Regions from separate parts of the uncultured Pseudomonas sp. genome, predicted to be linked through region 2. Evidence: predicted binding sites of a transcription regulator. Region 2 holds the regulator's gene; each other region holds the start of a gene.
The links. Region 2 encodes sigma-54, which starts transcription at its own class of promoters, with help from an activator protein. Its sites were predicted from a motif close to ANTGGCATNNANNTTGCTNT; they were not measured.
Positions count from the first base shown of each region.

Region 1 (4,118 bases), 550 kb from region 2:
CAATTCTTCGCTTTCGTCTTCGTCAGCGCTTTCTAATTCGTCGTTTTCCAGATCATCGTCGCTCATGTTCCAACCTCATGACTTGCGAAAAGCAGAGTAGTTATAGCCCAGCTGCGTCAGCTTTCTAACGCCGCTGATAAAAAATCCAGGGGGTCCTGCCTTGGCTGAGCGCTGCGCATCGGCGATCTGCACTCAACGGCGCGCATTTTAGGGTCTGTTGCCATTTGATCACAACAAACAGACCTTAACTCTCGCAGAAAAAACAAAGGGCGCCATTAGGCGCCCTTGTTCAAACCAGCGGAAATCAGCGCTTGGTGAATTCCGGATAGGCTTCCATGCCGCACTCGGCAATGTCCACGCCTTCGTATTCCTCTTCCTCGGTTACCCGCAGACCAATCACCAGCTTGATGATGGACCAGACGATCAGGCTGGTGATGAACACCCAGGCGAAGATCGCACCAATACCCAGCAGCTGCGCGCCGAGAGTCGCATCGCCATTGGTCAGGCAAACCGCCAACAGGCCCCAGATCCCGACCACACCATGCACCGAGATGGCACCGACAGGGTCGTCGAGTTTCAGCTTGTCCAGACCGAGGATCGAGAACACCACCAGCACGCCACCCACACCACCGATCAGGGTGGCCTGCAGGGCAGTCGGGGTCAGCGGTTCGGCGGTAATCGCCACCAGGCCCGCCAGCGCACCGTTAAGGGCCATGGTCAGGTCAGTCTTGCCGAACAGGATACGTGCCACGATCAGCGCCGCAATCAGGCCACCGGCAGCGGCCATGTTGGTGTTAACGAACACATTGGCCACGGCGTTAGCGTCTTCGACGGTGCTCATCTTCAGCTGCGAGCCACCGTTGAAGCCGAACCAGCCCATCCACAGGATAAAGGTACCCAGCGCCGCCATCGGCAGGTTGGCGCCAGGAATGGCGTTAACCTGGCCATTCGGGCCGTACTTGCCTTTACGTGCACCGAGCAGCAACACACCCGCCAGAGCAGCACTCGCACCCGCCATGTGCACCACACCGGAACCGGCAAAGTCGAGGAAGCCCGCTTCGTTGAGGAAGCCCGAACCCCACTTCCAGAAGCCCTGTACCGGGTAGATGAAACCGGTCATGACCACCGCAAAGGCGAGAAAGGCCCACAGTTTCATGCGCTCAGCCACGGCACCAGACACGATCGACATACAGGTCGCGGCGAACACCACCTGGAAGAAGAAGTCCGAACGCGCCGAGTAATACGGCGCATCGTCACCACCGCCGAGGACCGACTCAACGCTGTTCTCGTCACCGATCAAAAAGCCCAGGCTTGGCAGGATGCCGCCTTCCGGGCTGGAGTACATGATGTGGTAGCCGATCACCAGGTACATGATGCTCGCCACGGCGTACAGAGCGATGTTTTTAGTGAGAATCTCGGTGGTGTTCTTGGCGCGCACCAGGCCCGATTCGAGCATGGCGAAACCCGCTGCCATCCACATGACCAAGGCGCCGCAAACCAAAAAGTAGAAGGTATCAAAACCGTACTGCAGTGCAGTCAATGCTGTGTTGTCCATGGTTCACCTCTTGCCGTTGCGCTTTTATAGCGCTATTCGGTTAAGACGTCCGGGTTGGCGCCGGACGCGCTCCGTGTGCTTACAGGTTGTAGCCGCGTTCGTTATGCAGGGCGAGATCGAGGCCAATGGTCTCTTCCTCTTCACTGACCCGCAGGCCCATTACTAGGTCGATCACTTTCAAAATCACCAAGGTCACCAGCGCGGTGTACAGCACCGTGAAGGCCACCCCCTCGAACTGGATCCACAATTGCGCTGGAATATCTTCCACCGTGCCGAAGCCGCCCAAGGCCGGCGCGGCGAACGCCCCAGTGAGAATCGCGCCGACAATGCCGCCTACGGCATGCACGCCGAACACGTCGAGGGAGTCGTCATAGCCCAGCTTGCGTTTCAGGCTGGTGGCGCAGAAGAAGCAGATCGCGCCGCTGGCCAGACCAATCGCCAGAGCGCCCATCGGCCCCGCCGTACCGGATGCCGGAGTAATCGCCACCAGACCTGCCACAGCACCCGAGGCAATGCCCAATACGCTAGGTTTGCGATGGGTGATCCACTCGGCGAACATCCAGCTCAGCGCCGCCGTTGCCGTAGCAATTTGGGTGACCAACATGGCCATACCGGCGCTGCCGTTAGCGGCCAACGCAGAACCTGCGTTGAAGCCGAACCAGCCGACCCAGAGCATGCTGGCACCGATCAGGGTGTAGCCAAGGTTGTGTGGCGGCATAGCCGTGGTCGGAAAACCCTTGCGCTTGCCCAGCACCAGGCAGGCCACCAGACCGGCGATACCGGCGTTGATGTGCACCACGGTGCCACCGGCGAAGTCGAGCACGCCCCAGTCCCACATCAGCGCACCGTCGCCACCCCAGACCATGTGCGCGATAGGCGCATAAACCAGGGTGAACCACACGGCCATAAAGATCAGCATGGCCGAAAACTTCATGCGCTCGGCAAAGGCACCGACGATCAAGGCTGGGGTGATGATGGCGAAGGTCATCTGAAAGGTGATGAACACGCTCTCAGGGATTCCAGCCACCAGGCTGTCCAGGGTCAAACCAGATAGGAAGGCTTTCGAGAAGCCGCCGACAAAGGAGTTGAGGTTAACCACCCCTTGCTCCATGCCGGTGGTATCAAAGGCTAGGCTGTAGCCGTAGACGACCCACAGAATGCTGATCAACCCGGTAACAGCAAAACACTGCATCAACACTGACAGCACGTTCTTCGAACGCACCATGCCGGCGTAAAACAACGCCAAACCGGGGATGGTCATAAACAGCACCAGTACAGTGGCGACCAACATCCAAGCGGTGTCGCCGCTGTTCAGGCTTGCCTCTTCGGCCATGGCAAAGCCAGGAACGAGAGACAATAGGGCTCCTAGCCCTGCGATTTTTCGCAGAGTCATGGTTTAACTCCTGGGGCGTGGGGTTCGTGCGGAGGCTTAAACTGCGTCGGTGCCGGTTTCGCCGGTACGGATGCGGATCGCCTGTTCCAGGTTTACAACGAAAATCTTGCCGTCACCGATTTTGCCGGTATTGGCAGCCTTGGTGATGGCCTCGATCACGCGATCGAGTTGGTCGTCGGCGATGGCCACGTCGATTTTCACTTTTGGCAAGAAATCGACCACGTATTCAGCGCCGCGGTACAGCTCGGTATGGCCCTTCTGACGCCCAAAGCCTTTGACTTCAGTGACAGTGATGCCCTGCACGCCGATCTCCGACAGTGACTCACGAACGTCGTCCAGCTTGAACGGCTTGATGATGGCAGTGACTAGCTTCATGTAACTCTCTCCCGTGTATGGTGGACTTGCCCCAGGAATTACGAACCCGGCTCAAGTCTAAGCGCAGTGCCTGGCTTTTGTAATGCATCGCCGCCCTGATCCAGCGGCATCGATGCTCAGCAACCGCTCCAACGAAACACTTCCTCGCTTCGCCTGACCTACTGGAACTGCATCGGTGCATGTGTCACAGGAGACAAAGCAGAAAGCTTGCCAGGTCATAAAAAATCTATTTATTTCATGGCCTTACAGGTAACACGGCGGTTTTTACCCGATCGCTAGCGACACCCACCGCACTACAACGGTGCAACGGCCGGCCGCGCAACGCGCAAAAACCGTGCAAACAGCACCTAGCCTGCGCCAGGCGCACCCGGCAAGCCGGATAAAGCTGCGTGCTACACTGCCGCCATCTGTAAACGGAACCTGATTATGCTGCCACCTAAAGCCCTGCTAGACGCCCTGACCTCCCACGCCTCGCGCCTGTTTAACGGTGACGCACCCTTGCCGCGCGGCGAGTTCGAAGCCCAATTCAAGGTGCTACTGCAAAGCGCCTTCAGCAAGCTCGACCTGGTCAGCCGGGATGAATTTGACAGTCAGATGGTCGTATTAGCCCGCACCCGCGCGCGCCTGGAAGCCCTCGAAGCCAAGGTCGCCGAGATGGAAACCCGCAGCGCAGACGCCACCGCAAGCAACGCCTAACGCCCGAGCGGATGCATCTGCCGATCAAGGAGTGATCGATGTCCCTGGCCATAGTCCACAGTCGCGCCCAAGTCGGCGTTGAAGCGCCCGCCGTCACCG
Region 1 is NZ_OX044366.1:1,020,002-1,024,119, forward strand. Features, by position in the region: gene sutA (transcriptional regulator SutA) at 1-66, opposite strand, end outside; gene Q0V31_RS04980 (ammonium transporter) at 305-1,555, opposite strand; gene Q0V31_RS04985 (ammonium transporter) at 1,635-2,948, opposite strand; gene glnK (P-II family nitrogen regulator) at 2,985-3,323, opposite strand; gene Q0V31_RS04995 (accessory factor UbiK family protein) at 3,750-4,019, shown strand; gene Q0V31_RS05000 (YifB family Mg chelatase-like AAA ATPase) at 4,058-4,118, shown strand, end outside.
Region 1: a site for sigma-54 is predicted at 3,519-3,538, ahead of glnK (P-II family nitrogen regulator). Genes of this name have one in related genera too.

Region 2 (4,118 bases):
CTCCTGCTGTCCAACGTAAGAGGTCTGCATGAGGCTCGTTAACACCCTCCCCCTACTACTCAGCCTCAGCGCCGCACTCGGAAGTGCCAGTGCCTGGGCTCTGCCATCCGACCGCGAACAGCCAATCCGTATTCAGGCCGACAGCGCAGAGCTAGATGACAAACAAGGCGTTGCGGTTTATCGCGGCGACGTAGTCATCACCCAGGGCAGCATGAAGGTCACCGGCGATACCGTGACCATCACTCAGAACGCCCAGGGCGATGTCGAGGTGTTCACTTCCGTCGGCAAACCGGCCTACTACGAACAACTGCCGTCAGCCGACAAGCAGATCGTCAAGGCCTACGGCCTGACCATCCAGTACTTCATGGCCAACGAGCGCGTGGTGCTGATCGATCAGGCCAAGGTAATCCAGGAAGGCAACACCTTCGAAGGCGAGAAAATCGTCTATGACACCCAGCGCCAGATCGTTAACGCCGGCCGCGCCACAGGCACCAATGTCACTGCGCCACGCCCGCGTATCGACATGGTGATCCAGCCGAAGAACAAACCAGCCGAACAGCAGGCGCAGTAATAATGGCCACATTGAAAGCCCAACACTTGGCCAAAAGTTACAAAGGCCGCCAGGTCGTGCGCGACGTCAGCCTGAGCATCGACAGTGGACAGATCGTTGGTCTACTGGGCCCCAACGGAGCCGGTAAAACCACCTGTTTCTACATGATCGTCGGCCTGGTACAAGCCGACCAAGGCCGCGTGATGATTGATGACCTCGACGTCAGTCATCAGCCGATGCATGGCCGTGCGCGCGCCGGCATTGGCTATCTGCCGCAGGAAGCCTCGATTTTCCGTAAGCTCAGCGTGGCCAACAACATCATGGCCATCCTGGAAACCCGCAAGGACCTCGACGGCGCCGCTCGCCGCAAGGAACTTGAAGGCTTGCTGCAGGAGTTCCACATCAGCCATATCCGCGACAACCTCGGCATGAGCCTGTCCGGTGGTGAACGCCGCCGCGTGGAAATTGCTCGCGCCCTGGCGACCAACCCCAAATTCATTCTGCTCGACGAGCCGTTCGCCGGCGTCGACCCGATTTCAGTCGGTGATATCAAGCAGATCATCCACCACCTCAAGGCCAAAGGCATCGGTGTACTGATCACCGACCATAACGTCCGCGAAACCCTGGATATTTGCGAAATCGCTTATATCGTCAGCGATGGCCAGCTGATTGCGGAAGGTGATGCCGAGACGATTCTGGCCAACCAGACCGTGAAAGAAGTGTATCTGGGGCATGAGTTCAGGCTGTAACCACGGCTTTTCTCAAGCCTACTGCAGCCAAGGCTAGGCAAAACCTTTAGAGTCAGGCATATAATTTGCTTCCTGGTGGCGTTTTTCAAAAACGCCCTGTAGTGGATTGCGCACAGACGCCGGTAAATAAGGTCTGCAATGAAACCATCGCTAGTCCTGAGAATGGGCCAGCAGCTGACGATGACACCGCAGCTGCAACAGGCCATCCGCCTACTCCAACTGTCGACCCTGGATCTACAACAAGAGATCCAGGAAGCCTTGGAGTCCAACCCGATGCTCGAACGCCAAGAAGAAGGCGATGATTTCGACAACTCGGACCCCATGGCCGATGGCGCAGAAAGCGCGACGCCCAACGAGCAGCCCGAGACGCCCTATCAAGAAACCACTTACCAGGAAGCCACACAAACCGTGGACAACCTGGAAGAGGGTGATTGGGGGGACCGCATCCCGAACGAACTACCGGTCGACACCGCCTGGGAAGACATCTACCAGACCAGTGCCAGTAGCCTACCCAGCAGCACCAACGATGACGACGAGTGGGACTTCACCACCCGCACATCCAGTGGCGAGAGCCTACAGAGCCACCTGCTCTGGCAACTCAATCTGGCCCCAATGTCAGACAAGGATCGCCTGATCGGCATAACCTTGATCGACTGCATCAACGAACAGGGTTATTTGGAAGAGACTCTGGAAGAAGTGGTTGAGGCCTTTGACCCAGAACTGGACATCGAGCTCGACGAAGTCGAAGCCGTGCTGCACCGTATTCAGCAGTTCGAGCCCACCGGCATTGCCGCACGCAACCTCGGTGAATGCCTGCTCCTGCAACTGCGCCAGCTGCCCGCAAACACACCGTGGATGAGCGAAGCCCAGCGCCTCACCGGCGACTACCTCGACCTCCTCGGCAGCCGCGACTACAGCCAACTGATGCGCCGCATGAAGCTCAAGGAAGATGAGCTGCGCCAGGTTATCGACCTGATTCAGAGCCTCAACCCGCGCCCCGGCTCGCAGATTGAATCCAGCGAGCCGGAATACGTGGTGCCCGACGTGATCGTGCGCAAACACAATGAACGCTGGCTGGTGGAGCTCAACCAGGAGGCCATGCCGCGCCTGCGGGTCAATGCGCAATACGCCGGTTTTGTGAAGCGTGCCGACTCCAGCGCCGACAACACCTTTATGCGCAACCAGCTGCAAGAGGCGCGCTGGTTTATCAAAAGCCTGCAAAGCCGCAACGAAACCCTGATGAAGGTCGCCACGCAGATCGTCGAACACCAGCGCGGCTTCCTCGACTATGGCGATGAGGCCATGAAGCCGCTGGTTCTGCATGACATCGCCGAAGCCGTCGGCATGCACGAATCAACCATTTCGCGGGTCACCACGCAAAAGTTCATGCACACCCCGCGCGGTATTTACGAACTGAAATACTTCTTCTCCAGCCACGTCAGCACCTCTGAAGGCGGTGAATGTTCGTCCACCGCGATCCGCGCCATCATCAAAAAACTGGTCGCAGCGGAAAATGCGAAAAAGCCGTTGAGTGACAGCAAGATCGCTGGTCTACTGGAGGCACAAGGTATTCAAGTCGCTCGCCGCACGGTCGCCAAATACCGTGAGTCCCTCGGCATTGCGCCCTCCAGCGAGCGCAAACGATTGATTTAAGCGGCAGAACAAGGAAGACAGATCGCACCGCGCAGAACACGTCAGGCTCGGTCTTATCGCTCAACAGCCATACAGCTCTGAGCAATCAGCGTAAACCCTGATACGTTCTGCCTACGTCTTCCATGCCACAGTGTTCCGGCGGCAGGCCTCTCGCCTGTCTCTTACACACGGTAACAAGGAGAAAGCGGTATGCAAGTCAACATCAGTGGACACCAGCTGGATGTGACCGACGCCCTGCGCGACTATATCGGCGAAAAACTCGGCCGATTAGAACGCCACTTCGACAAGATCACCAACGTACAAGTCATCATGGAGGTCGAGAAACTCAAGCAGAAAATCGAAGCGACCCTGCATATTGCAGGCGGTGAAGTGGTCGCCAATGCCGAGCATAACGACATGTACGCCGCCATCGATTTACTGACTGACAAACTCGATCGACAACTCATCAAATACAAGGAAAAACAGCTCGATCGTCAACAGGGCGCCATGTCCCGCTGACGTCGTCTATCTCCTATGATCCGACTTGAAACCATCCTGACCCCCGGCCGTTCCTTGGTGAACGTGCCGGGCGGCAGCAAAAAACGTGTTCTCGAACAAATTGCCAACCTGGTGGCGCGCGAGCTGCCTGACCTGGACGGCCAAGATATTTTCGAAAGCCTGATTGCCCGTGAAAAACTCGGCTCGACCGGCTTTGGCAATGGCATCGCCATTCCGCACTGCCGCTTACCGGGTTGTACCGCACCGATCAGCGCCTTACTGCGCCTGGACGCAGCAGTGGACTTCGACGCCATCGACGGCGCGCCAGTCGACCTGCTGTTTGTGCTGCTGGTACCAGAAGCCGCCACTGATGCTCACCTAGAATTGCTTCGGCAGATAGCCAGCATGCTCGACCGCAGCGATGTTCGCGCCAGCCTGCGCCAAGCCGAAAGCAGCGAAACCTTGTATCAAGTGGTCGTCGACATACAAAGCCAACTCAATAGAGCCTGAGCATGCGCCTGATCATCGTTAGCGGTCGTTCCGGCTCCGGTAAGAGCACGGCCCTCGATGTACTCGAGGACAACGGTTTCTACTGCATCGACAACCTGCCCGCCGGGCTGCTGCCTGAACTGGCTGAGCGCGCCCTGCTGCATACTGAGCTGCTGCATCCGCAGGTCGCGGTATCCATT
Region 2 is NZ_OX044366.1:471,825-475,942, forward strand. Features, by position in the region: gene lptC (LPS export ABC transporter periplasmic protein LptC) at 1-42, shown strand, start outside; gene lptA (lipopolysaccharide transport periplasmic protein LptA) at 29-571, shown strand; gene lptB (LPS export ABC transporter ATP-binding protein) at 574-1,299, shown strand; gene Q0V31_RS02305 (RNA polymerase factor sigma-54) at 1,438-2,952, shown strand; gene raiA (ribosome-associated translation inhibitor RaiA) at 3,142-3,450, shown strand; gene ptsN (PTS IIA-like nitrogen regulatory protein PtsN) at 3,466-3,939, shown strand; gene rapZ (RNase adapter RapZ) at 3,942-4,118, shown strand, end outside.

Region 3 (4,118 bases), 2.1 Mb from region 2:
CTGCGAGCCAATCGCCGAAGGCGACCACGACGTTGGATCAAACCTACAATCTGAACTCGACCAATAAGGTGCCTACAGCCTGGCAGGGGGCTTATGACAATACGATTCAGACTGCTTATGACACTGCTTACAGTACCTCTATTCTTTCAGCTGCTGATCCCGCTAACCCAACTCCTGCAGAAATAGCTGCTGCTGAAGGAGCTGGTCAAGCAGCTGCTTCTAACCCTACAACCATTTCGAACGCTCGGTTGGCCGCCAATAACACCTTCAATCCAGCTGACCCGACCACTTACAACTCGTCCACGTCTACCAATGTCTACGACACCCAGGGCAATGCCCATGTGCTCAGCCAGTATTTCGTTAAGACCGGTGCCAACGAATGGCAGATGAATGTGTTGATTGACGGTCGAAATCCGGCTGAACCAGGCTCAACTGTGCCGTACTCAATGGGCGTGGGTTTTACCCCTAGTGGCCAGTTAGACCCGACCAAATTAGTCTCTGGTGACTATGATGGTGCCGCCGGCCCTAGCGCAGCAGATTTCACTATTGACCCCACTGGGCGGTTCACTGTCAATGGCTGGAGACCTGCCGCCCCAGACAACTCTGTTCCGCCCGTTTGGTCGGGTAATGGTGCAAATGCCGATCCCGCTGGGATTTTGGTTGATATGCGTAGCTCCACTCAGTTCTCCAGCACCTTCGCGGTCAACAGCGTCAGCCAGGATGGCTACACCACCGGCCAGCTGGCAGGCCTGGAAATTGACGACACCGGGGTGATCTTTGCCCGTTACACCAATGGTCAATCCAAAGTGCAGGGGCAGGTAATTCTGGCTAACTTTGCCAACACGCAAGGGCTGACGCCCGTGGGTAAAACGGCCTGGGTGCAGTCCTTTGCTTCCGGCGAACCGGTTGTTGGTACGCCGCGCAGCGGGACCCTGGGGGCTCTGCAATCTGGCGCCCTGGAAGACTCCAACGTCGAGCTGTCCGATCAGCTGGTCAACCTGATCGTTGCTCAGCGCAACTACCAGGCCAACGCCAAAACCATCGAAACCGAGAGTGCGATTACCCAGACCATTATCAACCTGCGTTAATACGCTCGCTTGCGGCAGGCGAGTGTCTGTCGCAGGCGGCAAAAATACGCCACTGCATTTTTTAAAAGGCTCCTTGAAGGAGTCTTTTTTATTTTTAAATTCATACTTATCAATGGCTTGTGATTGTTTTTCGAATGCTGGCATAGCCCTTGCTTTGTAGCTTGCATAGAGCAACGGCGACACGCCCATCTCGGAGAATAACCATGGATAAGATGCTGTACGTTTCGATGACTGGGGCCCACAACACCACCCTGGCCCAGCGTGCACACGCCAACAACCTGGCCAACATCAGCACCAATGGCTTTCGCCGGGATTTTGAACAGGCGCGCTCGATGCCGGTTTTTGGTGACGGTTTACCGTCGCGGGTTTTTGCCATGAGTGAGCGCCCCGGTACGGATTTCACCCCTGGCTCGCTACAGGAAACCGGCCGCGATCTGGATGTGGCGGTGGGTGGCAAAGGCTGGTTGGCCGTGCAGGCTCCCGACGGCACTGAAGCCTACGTGCGCACCGCCAGCTTGAACGTCGATTCCCTCGGTGTGCTGCGCACCGGCAACGGCTTGCCGGTGATGGGCAACGCCGGGCCGATTGCAGTGCCGCCCGAGCAGAAAATCGAAATCGGCAAAGACGGCACCATCAGCATTCGTGCCCTCGGTGAGGCGCCAAACGTATTGGCTGAGGTTGACCGCTTGAAGCTGGTCAATCCCGATCTCAAGCAGATGGAGAAGGGTGAAGACGGCTTGGTTCGCTTCAAGGGCCAGGGCCCGGTACTGGCGGATGCCACGACGGAAATTACCTCGGGCTTTCTTGAGTCCAGCAACGTCAACGCCGTGGAAGAGATGACCGCGATCCTCTCGCTGTCCCGCCAGTTCGAATTACAAGTGAAGATGATGCGCACCGCCGAAGACAATTCGGCGGCCATGGCGCGCGTCTTGCAGATGACCTAATTACCAGCACGCGGCGTCGGTAACGCGACGCCCGAGGAGAATCGATATGCTTCCGGCACTGTGGGTCAGCAAGACGGGTTTGTCCGCTCAGGACATGAACCTGACCACCATTTCCAACAACCTGGCCAACGTCTCGACCACCGGCTTTAAGCGTGATCGCGCCGAGTTTGAAGACCTGCTGTACCAGATCCGCCGTCAACCCGGCGGTCAAACCAGCCAGGACAGCCAACTGCCAACCGGCCTGCAATTGGGTACCGGTGTGCGCGTGGTCGGCACGCAGAAAATCTTCACCGCCGGCAGCCTGCAAACCACCGAGCAGCCGCTGGATATGGCGATTAACGGCCGCGGCTTCTTCCAGGTGTTGCTGCCGGACGGCACGGTGTCATACAGCCGCGACGGTAGCTTTCATCTGAACTCCGATGGCCAGGTGGTGACCTCTAACGGTTATGCCTTGGAGCCAGCCATTGTCCTGCCCAATGAAGTGCGCACCTTTACCGTGGGTGAAGACGGCACGGTGTCGGTGACCACGGCCGGCAGCCCGCAGCCGCAGATCGTCGGCAACCTGCAAACCGCTGACTTCATTAATCCGGCGGGGCTGGAAGCCATCGGCAATAACCTGTTCCTGGAGACCGCTTCCAGTGGCGCGCCGCAAGTCGGCACGCCCGGTTTGAACGGCCTGGGCACCACCCTGCAAAACACCCTGGAAAACTCCAACGTCAGCGTGGTCGAGGAATTGGTGAACATGATCACCACCCAGCGCGCCTACGAAATGAACTCCAAGGTCATTTCCACCGCGGACCAGATGCTCGGCTTTATTTCGCAGAATCTTTAATGGCGTAGGGTGGGTTAGACGCGAAGCGGCGTAACCCACCAAGGTATTCACCCCGCAGAATGCAACATCTGAGGTAATCGATATGAACCGGCTGATCATCCTAAGTGCACTGCTTGGCCCCCTGGCTTTGAGCGGCTGCATGGCGCCCGCGCCTAAGCCGGACGATCCCTATTACGCCCCGGTCATGCCGCGCACGCCTTTGCCAGCCGCGCAAAATAATGGCTCGATTTACCAGGCCGGTTTTGAGAATGGCCTGTTCAGTGATCGCAAGGCTTATCGGGTGGGCGACATCATCACCATCACCCTGAATGAGCGCACCCAGGCCAGCAAGAACAGCACCAGTAAAGTCAGCAAAGACAGCTCGGCCAACCTCGGCGTGCCGAATCTATTTGGCATGGCCGTGTCGCCGAAAAACCCGCTGGCTTCCATCGGTGCGCTGGGCATGACCAATGACACCCTGGGCCTGGATGCCAGCTTCGATGCCTCGCGTTCGGCTGACGGTTCGGGAGCCGCTGGGCAGAGCAACAGCCTCACCGGTTCGATTACCGTCTCGGTGGCCGAAGTGATGCCCAACGGTATTTTGCTGGTGCGCGGCGAGAAGTGGATGACCCTCAATACCGGCGACGAGCTGGTGCGCATTGCCGGTCTGGTGCGCGCCGATGACATTGCCACCGACAACACCGTGTCTTCGACCCGCATCGCTGACGCTCGCATCACCTACTCGGGTACGGGTGCCTTTGCTGATGCCTCGCAGCCGGGTTGGATGAGCCGTTTCTTTCTTAGCCCTATGTGGCCGTTCTAAGGATGGTCAACATGACGCTTAGCAAATACCTCATCGCTGCCGCCGCACTGTTGCTGGCCTCACTGGCTCAGGCCGAACGGCTTAAAGACCTGGCCAGCATTCAAGGTGTGCGCAGTAACCAGTTGATCGGCTATGGCCTGGTTGTCGGGCTGAATGGCAGTGGTGACCAAACCACGCAGACGCCTTTCACCGTGCAGACCTTTAACAACATGATGGCGCAGTTCGGCATCAAGGTGCCGGCCGGTGGCAACGTGCAGCTGAAGAACGTCGCGGCGGTGTCGATTCATGCCGACCTGCCGGCGTTCGCCAAGCCCGGACAGACCATCGATATCACCGTGTCCTCCATCGGTAACGCCAAGAGCCTGCGCGGTGGCAGCCTGCTGATGACCCCGCTTAAAGGTATCGACGGTAACGTCTACGCCATCGCCCAGGGCAACTTGGTGGTTGGTGGT
Region 3 is NZ_OX044366.1:2,563,587-2,567,704, forward strand. Features, by position in the region: gene Q0V31_RS12085 (flagellar hook protein FlgE) at 1-1,088, shown strand, start outside; gene Q0V31_RS12090 (flagellar basal body rod protein FlgF) at 1,292-2,032, shown strand; gene flgG (flagellar basal-body rod protein FlgG) at 2,079-2,864, shown strand; gene flgH (flagellar basal body L-ring protein FlgH) at 2,947-3,666, shown strand; gene Q0V31_RS12105 (flagellar basal body P-ring protein FlgI) at 3,678-4,118, shown strand, end outside.
Region 3: a site for sigma-54 is predicted at 1,225-1,244, ahead of Q0V31_RS12090 (flagellar basal body rod protein FlgF). Genes of this name have one in related genera too.